Regions from separate parts of the Lentzea sp. NPDC092896 genome, predicted to be linked through region 2. Evidence: riboswitches for the same ligand, from Rfam matches in the RefSeq annotation. Region 2 holds a riboswitch; each other region holds the start of a gene.
The links. Region 2 has a riboswitch for glycine ahead of gcvT (glycine cleavage system aminomethyltransferase GcvT). Riboswitches for the same ligand answer to the same signal wherever they lie in the genome.
Positions count from the first base shown of each region.

Region 1: linked by a shared signal. The riboswitch ahead of gcvP (aminomethyl-transferring glycine dehydrogenase) and the one ahead of gcvT (glycine cleavage system aminomethyltransferase GcvT) in region 2 are both predicted to bind glycine.
Region 3: linked by a shared signal. The riboswitch ahead of gcvH (glycine cleavage system protein GcvH) and the one ahead of gcvT (glycine cleavage system aminomethyltransferase GcvT) in region 2 are both predicted to bind glycine.

Region 1 is NZ_JBIVPX010000005.1:125,828-130,645, reverse strand. It holds gene gcvP (aminomethyl-transferring glycine dehydrogenase) at 1-2,336, opposite strand, end outside; glycine riboswitch at 2,386-2,481, opposite strand; glycine riboswitch at 2,485-2,582, opposite strand; gene ACIQF0_RS25135 (Clp protease N-terminal domain-containing protein) at 2,639-3,607, opposite strand; gene ACIQF0_RS25130 (MerR family transcriptional regulator) at 3,695-4,261, opposite strand; gene ACIQF0_RS25125 (bifunctional nuclease family protein) at 4,566-4,818, opposite strand, start outside.
Region 2 is NZ_JBIVPX010000004.1:484,356-489,173, reverse strand. It holds gene glyA (serine hydroxymethyltransferase) at 1-692, opposite strand, end outside; gene gcvT (glycine cleavage system aminomethyltransferase GcvT) at 706-1,800, opposite strand; glycine riboswitch at 1,897-1,988, opposite strand; glycine riboswitch at 1,989-2,079, opposite strand; gene ACIQF0_RS23220 (DUF3817 domain-containing protein) at 2,125-2,427, opposite strand; gene ACIQF0_RS23215 (hypothetical protein) at 2,442-2,810, opposite strand; gene ACIQF0_RS23210 (transcriptional regulator) at 3,080-3,571, opposite strand; gene ACIQF0_RS23205 (hypothetical protein) at 3,736-3,915, opposite strand; gene ACIQF0_RS23200 (CaiB/BaiF CoA transferase family protein) at 4,252-4,818, opposite strand, start outside.
Region 3 is NZ_JBIVPX010000009.1:89,223-94,040, forward strand. It holds gene ACIQF0_RS35345 (MFS transporter) at 1-1,177, shown strand, start outside; gene ACIQF0_RS35350 (TetR/AcrR family transcriptional regulator) at 1,187-1,867, shown strand; gene ald (alanine dehydrogenase) at 1,922-3,034, opposite strand; glycine riboswitch at 3,260-3,352, shown strand; gene gcvH (glycine cleavage system protein GcvH) at 3,417-3,800, shown strand; gene ACIQF0_RS35365 (L-serine ammonia-lyase) at 3,829-4,818, shown strand, end outside.

The DNA of each region.
Region 1 (4,818 bases), on a different contig from region 2:
TCGCCGCCCATCATGCGCACGTACGCCCACGAGATCGGCAGGATCGACGCGGAACCCCACGGGGCGCCGGAGATCGGGCCGACACCGGTGGCCGGTCCCGCGGTCGGCTGCAGCGGGTGGTTCGGCAGGAACGGGGCGAGGTGGGACTTCACGCCGATCGGGCCGACGCCGGGGCCACCGCCGCCGTGCGGGATGCAGAACGTCTTGTGCAGGTTCAGGTGCGAGACGTCCGAACCGAACTTGCCGTAGCGGGCCAGGCCGATCAACGCGTTGAGGTTCGCGCCGTCGACGTACACCTGGCCGCCCGCGTCGTGGACCAGGCCGCAGACCTCGCGAACGGTGTCCTCGTACACGCCGTGCGTCGACGGGTAGGTGATCATGATCGCGGCGAGGTCGCCGGCGTGCTCGGCGACCGTCTGACGCAGGTGGCCCATGTCGATGTTGCCCTTGTCGTCGCACTTCACGACGACGACGCGCATGCCGGCCATGACGGCGGACGCGGCGTTGGTGCCGTGCGCGGACGACGGGATCAGGCAGACGTCGCGGTCGGCGTTGCCGTTGGCGCGGTGGTAGGCGCGGATCGCCAGCAGACCGGCGAACTCACCCTGCGAACCGGCGTTGGGCTGCAACGACACCGCGTCGTAGCCGGTGACCTCGGCGAGCCACTCCTCCAGGTCGGACACGATCTTCAGCAGACCGGCGGCGTCCTCGGCGGGCGCGAACGGGTGCAGCGTCGAGAACTCCGGCCACGTGATGGACTCCATCTCCGCGGTGGCGTTCAGCTTCATCGTGCACGAGCCCAGCGGGATCATGCTGCGGTCCAGCGCGACGTCCTTGTCGGACAGCGCGCGCAGGTAGCGCAGCAGCGCGGTCTCGGAGCGGTGCGCGTGGAAGACCGGGTGCGTCAGGTAGTCCGAGGTGCGGCGCAGGTCGCCCGGGATGCCGTCGGCGGTGTCGGCGTCGATCGCGTCCACATCGGACCCGGTGACACCGAAGGCGTTCCACACGGCGACGATGTGCGCACGCGTGGTCTTCTCGTCGCAAGCGATTGCCACGACGTCGTCGTCGACCTCGCGGAGGTTGATGCCGGCCTCACGCGCCTTCTCGACGACAGCGGCGGCCTGGCCCTCGACGCGGACCTGGACGGTGTCGAAGAACTCGCCGTGCACGACGTCGAGCCCGGCCTCGCACAGGCCCGTGGCGAGCACGGTGGCCAGGCGGTGCACGCGGGTCGCGATCGACCGCAGGCCCTCGGGACCGTGGTAGACGGCGTACATGGACGCGATCACGGCCAGAAGAACCTGCGCGGTGCAGATGTTCGACGTGGCCTTCTCACGGCGGATGTGCTGCTCACGCGTCTGCAGCGCGAGGCGGTAGGCCAGCGAGCCGTCGGAGTCGACGGAGACACCGACCAGGCGGCCGGGCAGCTGACGCTCCAGGCCGGACCGGACGGCCATGTAGCCGGCGTGCGGGCCACCGAAGCCGATCGGCACGCCGAAGCGCTGCGTGGTGCCGACGACGACGTCCGCGCCGATCTCGCCCGGCGCGCGCAGCAGCGTCAGCGCCAGCAGGTCGGCGACGACGACGGCCTGCGCACCGGCGGCGTGGATCTCCTCGATCAACGCGGCCTGGTCGCGCACGACACCTGAGGCGCCGGGGTAGGACAGCAGCACGCCGTAGAAGTCGCCGCCCAGGCCCAGGCCCTCGATGCCCTGCGACAGGTCGGCGACGACGATCTCGATGCCCAGCGGCTCGGCGCGCGTCTCGATGACGGCCAGCGTCTGCGGCAGCGTGTCGGCGTCGATGACGAACTTGTTCGACTTGGACTTGCCCGCGCGGCGCACCAGCGTCATCGCCTCGGCGGCGGCGGTCGACTCGTCCAGCATGGACGCGTTCGCGGTCGGCAGGCCGGTCAGGTCGCCGACCATGGTCTGGAAGTTCAGCAGCGCCTCGAGACGGCCCTGCGAGATCTCCGGCTGGTACGGCGTGTACGCGGTGTACCAGGCGGGCGACTCGAGCACGTTGCGCAGGATCACGCCCGGCGTCACGGTGTCGTAGTAGCCGAGGCCGATCATCTGCGTCATCGGGCGGTTCTGCGAGGCGAGCTCACGCAGTTCGGCCAGCGCCTCGGTCTCGGTGGCCGGGGCGGGCAGGTCCAGCACGAGATCGCGCTCGTGGATCGACGAAGGCACCGCGTGCTGCGCCAGCTCCTCGAGCGACCCGACGCCGATGACGTCGAGGATGCGCGCGAGTTCGGCGGGGCGCGGACCGACGTGGCGGTCGGCGAACGGGGTGCCGTGCTCGAGAGCTGCGAGCGGAATGCGGTCCTGCGTCATCAAACGCCTCCGGGGGGCTGCGGGCACACGTGTCCTGGTGCCCTCCCCGCTCTGTCCGTACCCCGAAGGGCGCCTGAGAGGTTCACCCACCGGTAAGGATGGGCTTTCACCGTCGGCGGGATCCCTAGAGATCCACTTTCCAGAGGCGTCTCACTCGGCGGTCCTGGATGCCTGAGAGGTTCCCGGGGAGGGACTTGCTCCTTCGGCGCCGGGCTCTTCGATCCCGGTCTCTCCCGCCTGAGTTCAGCGACTACCCGAGAAGAATACCCGCAGGCAGTCCACCTAGTCGCTAGGGACGCGACCTACATCTCAGTGCCAAGACCGGCGAGCGCTCCCGCGACGGGGTCCGCCGGGTCGTCGCGCACCGCCACGAGGAGGTGCCGGGTGCCCACGACCGCGTCTCCGCGCCGGGCCGCGACGAGCTTCGCCCGTTCCATCGCACGCACGACCGGACCGCCGCCGGGCAACGCGGCCGGATCCACTCCTGCCTCGCGCAACGCCGCCGCCCCGCCCGACTCGAACTCCGGCTTCAGCTTCCTGCCCGCCACCGTCAACTGGCGGTCGACCGTCAGCACCGCCTCCACCAGGTCTCGAGACGACACTTCACGCCTCGCGGCCACGGCCAGCCGTCCGGCCTCGTTGCGCACGACGGTCAGCACCGGCCCTCCCAGCCCCTGGCCGCGCGCGACCCAGCGCACCAGCCAGCGCACGTACCCGCCGCCGGACTCCCCTTCCAACGCTCCCGCCTTGCGCAGCAACCGCACGGCGGGCGCTTCCTCGACCTCCGCGTGGGTCCGCGCGGCATCCGCTCGCACAGCGGCGGCCATCGCGTCGACGTCCGCTCCGCGCAGCACGAACAGGTCGGCGGCACGTCCGGAACCCTGCTCCAGCAACGCGAGGGAGAGGTGGGTCGTGGTCAGCACGCCGTCGCCGGCCTGGGCGGCCGCCGCGAGCAGACACTCCTCCAGCGCACGGCTGACGGGCGGCACGGTCTCGATGACCAGGCGGTCGCAGGCGACGTTCAGCAACGCCGTGACGTCCGGATGAGCCTCGGGAACGACGCCACCGTCGTCGTCGGCCCAGTGCTCTGCCCCTCGCGCCATCGCCTGGGCGCGCAGCGACTTCACGCCGAGCTTGCGGCCGGGTCCGATGGTGTCGATCAGCGAGATCAGCAGGTTCTCGGTGCCGAGGAAGCCGAACTCCAGCCGAAGCGCGCGCTGCGCCGCCGCTTCCAGCACCTTCACGACCTGGTAGGAGGGGGTGATCGTCATGCGGGGAACGCTAGGGACCGATGGGGTCTGGTCGCTGCCGCCGACCGGCCATCCCACGGCGCCAGTCGGCCACGTTTCCGAAACCGGTCAGCCGGTGGCGCGCTCGCGACGCCGGCGGGTCAGCTCGTCCTCGGTCATCGGGGCGATCTCGACGCCGTCCGCACGTTCGGCCGGGAACTCGTGGATCGTGCCGGAGATCTCGCGCATCGCACCGCTGACCGCGATGCCGAACACGCCCTGACCGCCCTGCAGCAGATCGACGACCTCTTCCGGCGAGGTGCACTCGTAGACGGTGGTGCCGTCGGAGAACAGCGTGATGCGCGCCAGGTCCTGCACGCCGCGGCGGCGCAGGTGGTCGACCGCGACCCTGATGTTCTGCAAGGAGACACCGGTGTCCAGCAGCCGCTTCACGACCTTGAGCACCAGGATGTCCTTGAAGGAGTACAGCCTCTGGCTCCCGGAGCCGTGCGCCATCCTTATCGTCGGCGCGACCAGCCCGGTCCTTGCCCAGTAGTCGAGCTGCCGGTACGTGATCCCCGCGATCTGACACGCCGCGGGTCCTCGGTAACCGACGAGCTCGTCCGGCAGCGAGGAGTCCGGGAACAGTTCACCCTGCAGCCCGGATTCGGCCCTCAAGGGCGCTTCCTCGACCACGCCTGCCTCCCCTCGGAACGGCCACGAAACTCATGACCGTCAAGCCGCTACGTCAGCTCGCGCGAACCAGCGACGTCCACTCGAGTTCGACGGTAGGACCGGTCCGAGGGCAGGTCAACGCGACGCGCGGGGAGAGGCGACCCTCAACCTCAAGTGGAGAGTCATGCCGTCACCCGAAACGGGACGTTCAGGTGACGTTTAGTGATCGTTTAGCGATTAAAACGACCGTAAGTAGTCCGATCGAGGGACATCCAAACGAACTGACTCACGGTCCATACAAGACGGAGTGCGACACCCGGAAAACTCAGGTGTCCGCGCCCCTGAAGTCCTCCGGGGAGACGGAGTCGAGGAACTCGCGGAACTTCTCCACCTCGTCCTCCTGCTCGTCCGGGATGATGAGGCCCGCCTCGGCCAGGACGGACTCCTCGGCGTGGATGGGCACGCCGACGCGCAACGCCAGCGCCACCGAGTCGGACGGCCGCGCGGACACCCGCACGTCGCCGTCGAACACGAGCTCGGCGAAGAAGGTGCCCTCCTGCAGGTCGGTGATCCGCACC
Region 2 (4,818 bases):
TTGTGGGTCGTGGTCGTCGTGACGTGCGCGTGCGGCACGGGCGACGGGTGAAGGTCGGCGGCGACGAGGCCGGCGAAGTGCGCCATGTCGACCATCAGGTAGGCCTCGACCGAGTCCGCGATGCGGCGGAACTCGGCGAAGTCCAGCTGGCGCGGGTAGGCGGACCAGCCGGCCACGATCAACTTCGGGCGGTGCTCCTGGGCCAGGCGCTCGACCTCGGCCATGTCGACGCGGCCGTCCGAGTCCGCGACGTGGTACGGCACGACGTTGTAGAGCTTGCCGGAGAAGTTGATGCGCATGCCGTGCGTCAGGTGGCCGCCGTGCGCGAGGTCCAGTCCCAGGATCGTGTCGCCGGGCTGGAGCAGCGCGAACATCGCGGCCGCGTTGGCCTGCGCGCCCGAGTGCGGCTGGACGTTCGCGAAGCCCGCGCCGAAGAGCGACTTGATGCGCTCGATGGCGAGCCGCTCGACGACGTCCACGTGCTCGCAGCCGCCGTAGTAGCGACGGCCGGGGTAGCCCTCGGCGTACTTGTTCGTGAGGACGGAGCCCTGGGCCTGCAACACCGACACGGGCGTGAAGTTCTCCGAGGCGATCATCTCGAGAGTGCCCTGCTGGCGCGCCAACTCGGCCGCAACGGCTTCGGCGACCTCGGGGTCGTACTCCGCGAGGGAAGCGTTGAACTGGTCGGACATCTGGAGAATCTCCCTACTTGGCGCGCTTGTAGAACGGAAGTGCGACGACCTCGACCGGCTGCTTCTTGCCGCGGACGTCGACCAGCAGTGGGGTGCCGGGCTCGGCACTGGCCCGCGACACGTAGGCCATGGCGACGGAGTAGCCGAGGGTCGGGGACAGCGCGCCCGACGTCACCTCGCCCACGACCTCGTCGCCGTTGAGCACCGCGTAACCGTGGCGGGGGGCACGGCGTTCAGGGGTCTTCAGTCCGACCAGGACCGAGTCCACCCCGGACTCGGCGACCTTGGCCAGCGCGTCGCGGCCCACGAAGTCGCCCGGCTTGTCGAGCTTCACGACACGGCCCAGGTTCGCGTTGTACGGCGTCAGCGACGTCGTGAGCTCGTTGCCGTACAAGGGCATTCCGGCTTCGAGGCGCAACGTGTCGCGGCAGCCGAGCCCGCACGGCTTGAGCTCGTGCGCCTCGCCCGCGGACAGCAGCGCGGCCCAGACGGCCGGCGCGTCGGCGGGTGCGACGAAGAGCTCGAAGCCCTCCTCGCCCGTGTAACCCGTGCGCGCGAGCAACGCGTCGACTCCGGCCACGGTGGAAGGGTACGAGGCGTAGTACTTGACCGACGCCAGATCCGTCTCGGTCAGGCCGGACAGGATCTCGACGGACTTCGGGCCCTGGATCGCGATCAACGCGTAGTCGGTCGACTTGTCGGTGACGACCGTGTCGAACCCGGCTGCGCGCTCGACCAGTGCCTCAGCCACGACGGCGGCGTTGGAGGCGTTCGCGACGACCATGAACTCCTGGTCGCCCAGGCGGTACACGATCAGGTCGTCGAGCACGCCGCCGTCGGCCTGGGTGATCATCGTGTAGCGGGCCTTGCCGACGGCCAGCGCGGAGATGTGCCCGACCAGCGCGTAGTCGAGGGCCTCGCCCGCCTGCGGTCCGGTCAGGACGATCTCACCCATGTGCGTGAGGTCGAACAGGCCCGCGGTGGTGCGCACGGCGTGGTGCTCGGCGAGTTCGGACGAGTAGCGCAGCGGCATCCGCCAGCCCGCGAAGTCGGTGAACATCGCGCCGAGCTGCTCGTGCTCGGCGTTCAGAGGCGTGAGGCGGGACATCAGAACGCTCCTCCAGGGTGCGCCGAAGAGCCGGACGCGGCCGGCTGAGGCATCAGAAGAATGACACGATCCATCGGAGACTCCTCACTAGAGCGAGCCTCCCCCTCTGTCATGAGCCTGAGAGCTTCACCACCGAAGTGGCTTGCACCGTGGGCGAGGCTGCCGAGCAGCCTGCTTTCCAGAGTTGCCTTCGTCGCGCGGTACCTGTGCCTGAGAGATTCCGGGGAGGGATTGCTCCTTCGGCGCCCCTGCTGGAGGGGTCTCTTCCGCGCGACATCGACGGCCGTGTTCAGTTGGTAGCCCCAGACGCTAGCAGGCCAAACGTCACAGCGGCACGCCCTGCGCCGTCTTCTCGACCACCTTGCGCTCCGCCCAGAAGGACAGGAACGGGACCGTGCCCGCGAGCAGCACCAGCAGGGTGCCCTTGATCGACCAGCGCAGCTTCAGCGCCAGGTCGACGGAAATCACCAGGTAGATGGCGTAGAGGAAGCCGTGGATCGGGCCGACGACCTTCATCGCGCCACCCATGTCCGCGGCGTACTTGAGCACCATGGCCACGACCAGGAGCAGCAGGAAGACTCCGACCACGTAAGCCATGACCCTGAACCGGGTCAACGCACCCTTCATCTGCCCGCCTTCGCTCAACGACCGTCCCGCGCGTTGAGGTTCGCGAGCATGCGGTTGTAGGCCGCGAGCTCCGCGTCTTCTTCGTCGTCGAACTGCTCGACAGGCGCGGGTTTGACGGCGACAACGGTAGCCATCGGCTCCGGAGCAGGCGCAACCGGATCCTCGTCACGGCGCTGACGTGCCAGCCGACGGAACCGCCACACCATGAACAGGGGGAAGAGGCCGAAGAGCGGCCACTGCAGCACGTACCCGAGGTTCTGGAACGTGCCGCTGGCGGACTCGAAGCGCTGCCACTGCCACCAGGCGAGTCCGCAACAGGCGACCAGCGCCGCCAGACAGGCGAACGCGATCAGCACACGTTGGGGAGTAAGGAGGCCGCGCACGACCTCCACACTACTTGGGAGTCCTTCCGGGGGTCCGGGGACCGCCCCCGGCGAAAACACTCCGAGTCAGCTCCGGCGAGCGCGCTCCGCGAGCATGCGACGCCACTGACTTGGGTGGGTCTCCGGAAGGAGACCGCCCCGTGGGGTGTGAGGGCCTCGGCCCTCAGCGGAAACACGGCGAACGAACGTTGGCGAGCGCGCCCCGCACGAGCGCGCGTGCCCGTTCAACGAATGGATGCAGGGCTGCCGCCTCCGACAGCCCGGTCCACCTACGCCACGCCGTCCCGGCGCTGCCTCTGCAGACGAGCAACGCACCAGGCCGCGGCGGAGCCACGACGAAGGTGCTGGAGAACCGTCATCGGTCCCAGGCGCCTCCCGAGATCGGCAGGAGACAGGCCGGCCGCGCGGTAGTCGAGCGCGCGCTGGTCCAACGGGCTGATGCCCGCGTCCCACCACTGCTCGGCCTCGGCGACGTCGCCCACCAGCTGCCAGTAGCTCGCCGCGGCGGCGAGCAGTGCCTCGGGTGCCTCCGGCGCCCGCTTGCGCATCGCGGCCACGTAGGCCGGATCCGCCGAGTCGACCTTGACCAAGCCACGCGACCCACTCCTGCCTCCCCGCTGCACGGGGATGCCTGGCGCCGAGGGGGGAGCCTCCGCGAGCCACGCGTTCTTGATCCGGTTCACCTCCTGCATCTCTGCGTCATCAGACCGTTCAGCCGCCCACTGCTGCAACAGCTCGTGGACCCCGGAGTCCTCGACCATATGTGCCTCCTCGTCGGTCGGGGATCGGCCATTGCAGCGGAAGGTATTCGGTAGGTCTGACAATCGCCAGACCCTGAATCCCCAGAACACCCGTTACCAGTGCGTGATTGGCCTCATTCCACCCATCCGGCTCAACGCAGACGGCCGAAGATCACCCAACGTCACTAGCTGAGCGGGGTGGCCGTGCCGAAGAGGCTCCTGATGAAGGTGATGATCGACTCCGCGCCCTGACGAAGCCAGCCGAGAACCTGCTGCACCGCCGAGGCGGACTGCTCGGGCTGGGTGATCAGGAGGAACAGCACCAGCGCGACGCCCGCCAGCACTAGCACCTTCTTGAGGTTCACAGGTACCTCTCCGTCCGTGTGGTTCACCGGTCAGGCGGCGGACCGCCCGTGTCACCCGTCATGGTCCCTCATTCACCCTTGCGATGAACAACGACCACGCCCAACTCGTCCCAGGATCTACCTGGGACGCACGCCTGCGTGACGGCCAATGTCACCCGAATGGCGGCTAAAGAGGGGCCTCAACAGCGCCGATGTCCTGGGCACGAGGTGAACACGGACTCCCTCGCATCCCACAGCTTGGAAGAGAGACTGTTGCACCGGGGCTCACCCGGATGCCGAACTCACCCCATCACGCACCGTCACGCCTTCGTGGCGCTATTAATGCGCGTCCGACCATTATCCAATTACTCCAGACCGCCGCAGTTCCATAATTCGGTCGGCCGCCACACCCATGTCGGCAAGCACTTCCCCGGTGTTCGTTCCGGGCGAAACAGGAGCCGTGGGAACCGCCGCGGGAGTGCGGTCGAACCGGGGCGCCGGGGCCGGGTGCGGCGAGCCCGACACGTCCACGAAAGTGTCGCGGGCTGCGTTGTACGGGTGATGCGCCGCCTCGGCAGGAGTCAGCACCGGAGCCAGGCACGCGTCCGTGTCCCGCGCCAGGTCCGCCCACTCGTCCCGCGGCCGGGTCTTCACCGCCGCCGCGATGCGCTCCCGCAGCTCAGGCCAGTTCGCCGGATCGTTGCGCGAGGGCGCGTCCTCCAGGCCCAGCACGCGCACCAGGTCGGCGTAGAACTTCTCCTCCAGCGCGCCCACAGCCACGTACCGCCCGTCGGCGGCCTCGTAGACGTCGTAGAACGGCACTCCACCGTCGAGCATGTTCTCGCCGCGCCCGCCCGACCACATGCCGGCGGACCGCATCCCGTGCAGGAACGTCGTCAGCAACGCCGCCCCGTCGACCATCGC
Region 3 (4,818 bases), on a different contig from region 2:
GCTGTTCGGCACCGGTAGCGCGGTCGCCGCCTACGCGGGCTCGTCCGAGGCGTTGATCGCGGCCCGCGGCTTCATGGGGATCGGCGCCGCGGTGCTGATGCCCGGCACGCTCGCCGTGCTGATGCAGTTGTTCGACGACAAGGAACGCCCCAAGGCCATCGGCATCTGGGCCGCCGTCACGAGTCTCGGCTTCGCGGCGGGGCCGGTGATCGGTGGCGCGCTGATCAAGCACTTCTGGTGGGGCTCGGTGTTCCTCATCAACGTGCCGGTGGCGATCCTCGCGATCGCGGCCGTCGCGCTGCTCGTGCCGGAGTCCAAGGACCCGACCGTGCGCAAACCGGACGTGCTCGGCTCGATCCTGTCGATCATCGGCATGGTGTCGATCGTCTACGCGGTGATCGAGGTGCCGGAGCACGGGTTCGGCTCGGCCGAGTTCGGCGTCCCCGTGGCGATCGGGCTCATCACCATGACCGGATTCGCGTTGTGGGAACGGCACACCGCCGATCCGATGCTCGATCTCGGGTTCTTCCGGAACCGCCGCTTCACCGGCGCGGTGGCGTCGGGCGTGCTCGCGGCGTTCGGCATGGCGGGCTCGCTCTTCCTGCTGACGCAACACCTTCAGGGCGTGCTCGGCTACAGCCCGTTGGAGGCGGGTGTGCGGGTGGCGCCGATGGCGATCGCGTTGCTCGTCACCAGCAACACGTTGGGACAGCTCGTGATGAAGCTCGGCACGGGCAGGGCGATGCTGCTGGGCATGACGATCGTCGCGGGCGGCGTGGCGCTGCTGTCGATCGGCACGACCTACCCGCCGACGCTGGCCGGGCTGATCCTCATCGGCGTGGGTGTCGGTGTGTCCCAACCGGTTGCGGTCAACGCGCTGATGGGCTCGATCCCGCCGGAACGCGCCGGAATCGCGTCCGGGCTGTCCGGCACGCTGACGGAGCTGGGTTCCTCGTTCGGCATCGCCGTACTGGGCGCGCTGCTGTCGGCACGGTTCGTGGCGTCGTTGCCGGACGGTGTACCAGGGCGGTCGCTCAGTGAGGCCTTGCACAGCGGTGCGGACATCACGGTCGTGCGCGAGGCGTTCTCCAACGGCATGAGCGTGAGTCTCGTGATCGGGGCGATCGCCGTGTTCCTGGGAGGTGTTGTGGCCAGCGTGCTGCTGCGGCGTGCTTAGGATCGGCCTGTGGAGAGCGTGTGGTTCGGCAAGCCCAGGCCCAGCAGCGGTCAGCCCCTCGGCCTGAGCCGGGAGGCGATCGTCCGCAAGGCGCTGGAGATGCTGGACCGGGACGGCATGCAGAAGCTGTCCATGCGCAAGCTCGCGGCGGAACTGGGCGCGGCGCCCATGTCGCTGTACTGGCACGTGCCGACCAAGGACGCGCTGATCGAGCTCTGCCTGGACGAGATCTACGGCGAGTTCCCGCTGCCGGGCCCCGAGGACGACTGGGAGACGGCTGTGCGCGCGATGATGCACGCGATGCGTCATCTCGCGCACAAGCACCCGTGGTGGGTCAGGGGCATCGGCGAGTTCAACAGCATCGGCCCGAAGGCCGTGGCGATGAGCGACGCGATGTTCGAACCGATGACGCGGGCAGGTCTGTCCCTGCCCGCGGCGGCGCGGTCGATCTCGACGATCTCCAGTTTCGCCATCGGGTACGCGATCGCCGAGGTCAACTTCGTGGCGCGCGGTGGGATGGACTCGCCGCCGCCGGACCTGCCGAAGATCGCGGACCTGTACCGGGAGAAGCACCCGAACTACGTGAGGATGCTGGACGAACCGGAGCTGTGGTCGTTGGAGGGACAGTTCGAGTTCGGACTGGACTGCGTGATCGACGGCATCAAGGCGCGCGTCGAGGCGCTCAGATAGGCGAAACCCCCGCAGCGATTGACGCGTGCGGGGGCCTCATTCATTCAGTTGGTCTTAGACGACGGTCTCCAGCGGCGTGTGCGCGAGGCCGGTCGCCTCGGCCACCGGGCCGTTGGTCAGCAGGCCGGCGTGGACGTTCAGGCCCAAGGCGAGCGAACGGTCGTCCTTGAGCGCCTTCTCCCAGCCCTTGTCGGCCAGCGCGACCGCGTACGGCAGCGTCACGTTGGTCAGCGCGTAGGTCGAGGTGCGCGGGACGGCGCCCGGCATGTTCGCCACGCAGTAGAACACCGAGTTGTGGACCTCGTAGGTCGGCTCGGCGTGCGTGGTGGCGCGGGAGTCCTCGAAGCAACCGCCCTGGTCGATGGCGATGTCGACGAGCACCGAACCCGGCTTCATGTCCGCGACCAGCGCGTTCGACACGAGCTTCGGGGCGGCGGCACCGGGGACGAGCACGGCGCCGATGACCAGGTCGGCCTCGCGGACGGCCTGCTCGATGGCGAACGAGTTCGAGGCGAGCGTGCGCAGGCGGCCCTGGAACTGGGCGTCGATCTGACGCAGGCGGTCGACGTTGGTGTCGAGGATCTGCACGTCCGCGCCCATGCCGACGGCGATGGTGGCGGCGTTGACGCCGGCCACGCCACCGCCGATGACGACCACGCGGGCCGGGGCGACACCGGGGACGCCGCCGGGCAGCACGCCGCGGCCACCGGAGGGCTTCATCAGCGAGAACGCGCCGACCTGCGGAGCCAGCCGGCCCGCGACCTCGGACATCGGGGCGAGCAGCGGCAGCGAGCGGTTCGGCAGCTGCACGGTCTCGTAGGCGATGGCCGTGGTGCCGGACGCCAGCAGCGCCTCGGTCAGCGGCCGGTCGGCGGCGAGGTGCAGGTACGTGAAGAGGGTCTGACCGGCGCGCAGACGCGGGTACTCCTCGGCGATCGGCTCCTTGACCTTGAGAACCAGGTCACCTTCCGCCCACACGTCGTCGGCGGTCGGGAGGATCTTGGCGCCCGCGGCGAGGTACTCCTCGTCGGTGATGGCGGAACCGAGACCGGCGCCCTGCTCGACGTACACGTCGTGGCCGCGGCTGGTCAGTTCGTGCGCACCGGCAGGCGTGAGAGCGACGCGGTACTCGTGGTTCTTGATCTCGCGAGGAACTGCGATCCGCACGATGACTCCTCCGTTCGGTGGGCCGACATCTCATAATGTGGGCCAGTCGGAAGGTCATGTCACTGTGCGGATCGCACTATCCGGTAACCCTCTGGTTGTTCATCTAGGACAGAGCGACCTGAGCCTCGTTCGCGTTCCACTCGACCGTCCCGCGTTGACACTCGGCGGGGGACGCACATAGCGTTCGCGCCGAGAACTGAACACCGGCCGCGGCGCGCAAGCGTCAGAACCCGAGTGGGAGAGACCTCGACGAACCGGTCGGGGCGCCGAAGGGGCAAGCTCCCGCACACTCTCAGGCAGCAAGACCGCTCGGGGTAGGCAACTCTGCACGGCGGAGGGGGCGCAAGTTTCCTGACCCGTCACAGCCAGAGGAGTCGCTGCCGTGGAGTTCCCCGAGAACCTGCTCTACACCGCCGAGCACGAGTGGGTCGACTGGACGCCGGGCACCCAGGACCCGCTGACCTGCGGAATCACCGAGTACGCCGCGGACGCGCTCGGCGACATCGTCTTCGTCCAGCTGCCCGACGTCGGTGCCAAGGTCGTCACCAACGCGGTCTGTGGCGAGTTGGAGTCCACCAAGTCCGTCAGCGACCTGTTCTCGCCCGTCACCGGTGAGGTGATCGAGGTCAACAGCGCCGTCGTGGACGACCCGGCGGTCGTGAACAGCGACCCGTACGGCGCCGGCTGGCTGTTCAAGGTCCGCGTCGAGTCGGCCGAGAACCTCCTCACGGCGGCCAAGTACGCCGAACTCACCAAGTCTGACTGACCGCTCCACCACCACGAGGGACTGATCAGTGGCGATCAGCGTTTTCGACCTGTTCTCCGTCGGCATCGGACCGTCCAGTTCACACACGGTCGGCCCGATGCGCGCGGCCGCGATGTTCGTCGAGAAGCTCGGCGCACGGGTGTCCGAAGTGGACCGCGTGCACGTCGAGCTGTTCGGCTCGCTCGGTGCGACCGGCCACGGCCACGGCAGCCCCAAGGCCGTGTTCCTGGGGCTGGAAGGTAACCATCCGGAAGAAGTCGATCCCACGGCCGCGGCCCACCGCGTCGAGGAGATCGTCTCCGGCAAACGGCTCAAGCTCGGCGGCGCGCACGAGATCGACTTCGTGCACGACCGCGACCTCGTCATGCACCGCCGCAAGTCACTCCCGTTGCACCCCAACGGGATGAGCTTCGAGGCGTTCGCGGGCGGCAAGTCGGTCGAGCACGCCGTCTACTACTCGATCGGCGGCGGGTTCGTCGTCGACGAGAACGCGTCGGGCACCGACCGCATCAAGCCGGACTCGACGCCGTTGGCCCATCCGTTCCTGACCGGCGACGAACTGCTCGCGCGCTGCCGCGAGACCGGCCTGTCGATCAGCGAGATCATGATGGCCAACGAGCTGTCGTGGCGCACCGAAGCCGAGGTCCGCCAAGGACTTCTGCACATCTGGCACGTCATGCAGGAGTGCGTCGAACGCGGCTGCAACGAGCACGGTGTCCTGCCCGGCGGCCTGAAGGTCCGCCGCCGCGCCGCCGAGATGCGCAAGACGCTGGAGAAGGAGCACTTCGTCACCGACCCGCTGCGGGTCATGGACTGGGTGACGCTCTTCGCGCTGGCCGTCAACGAGGAGAACGCGGCAGGCGGCCGTGTCGTCACCGCGCCGACCAACGGCGCGGCCGGCATCGTCCCGGCGGTCCTGCACTACTACACGAAGTTCGTGCCGGGAGCCTCCGACGACGGCGTGGTCCGGTTCCTGCTGACGGCCGGTGCGATCGGCGTGCTGTTCAAGGAGAACGCG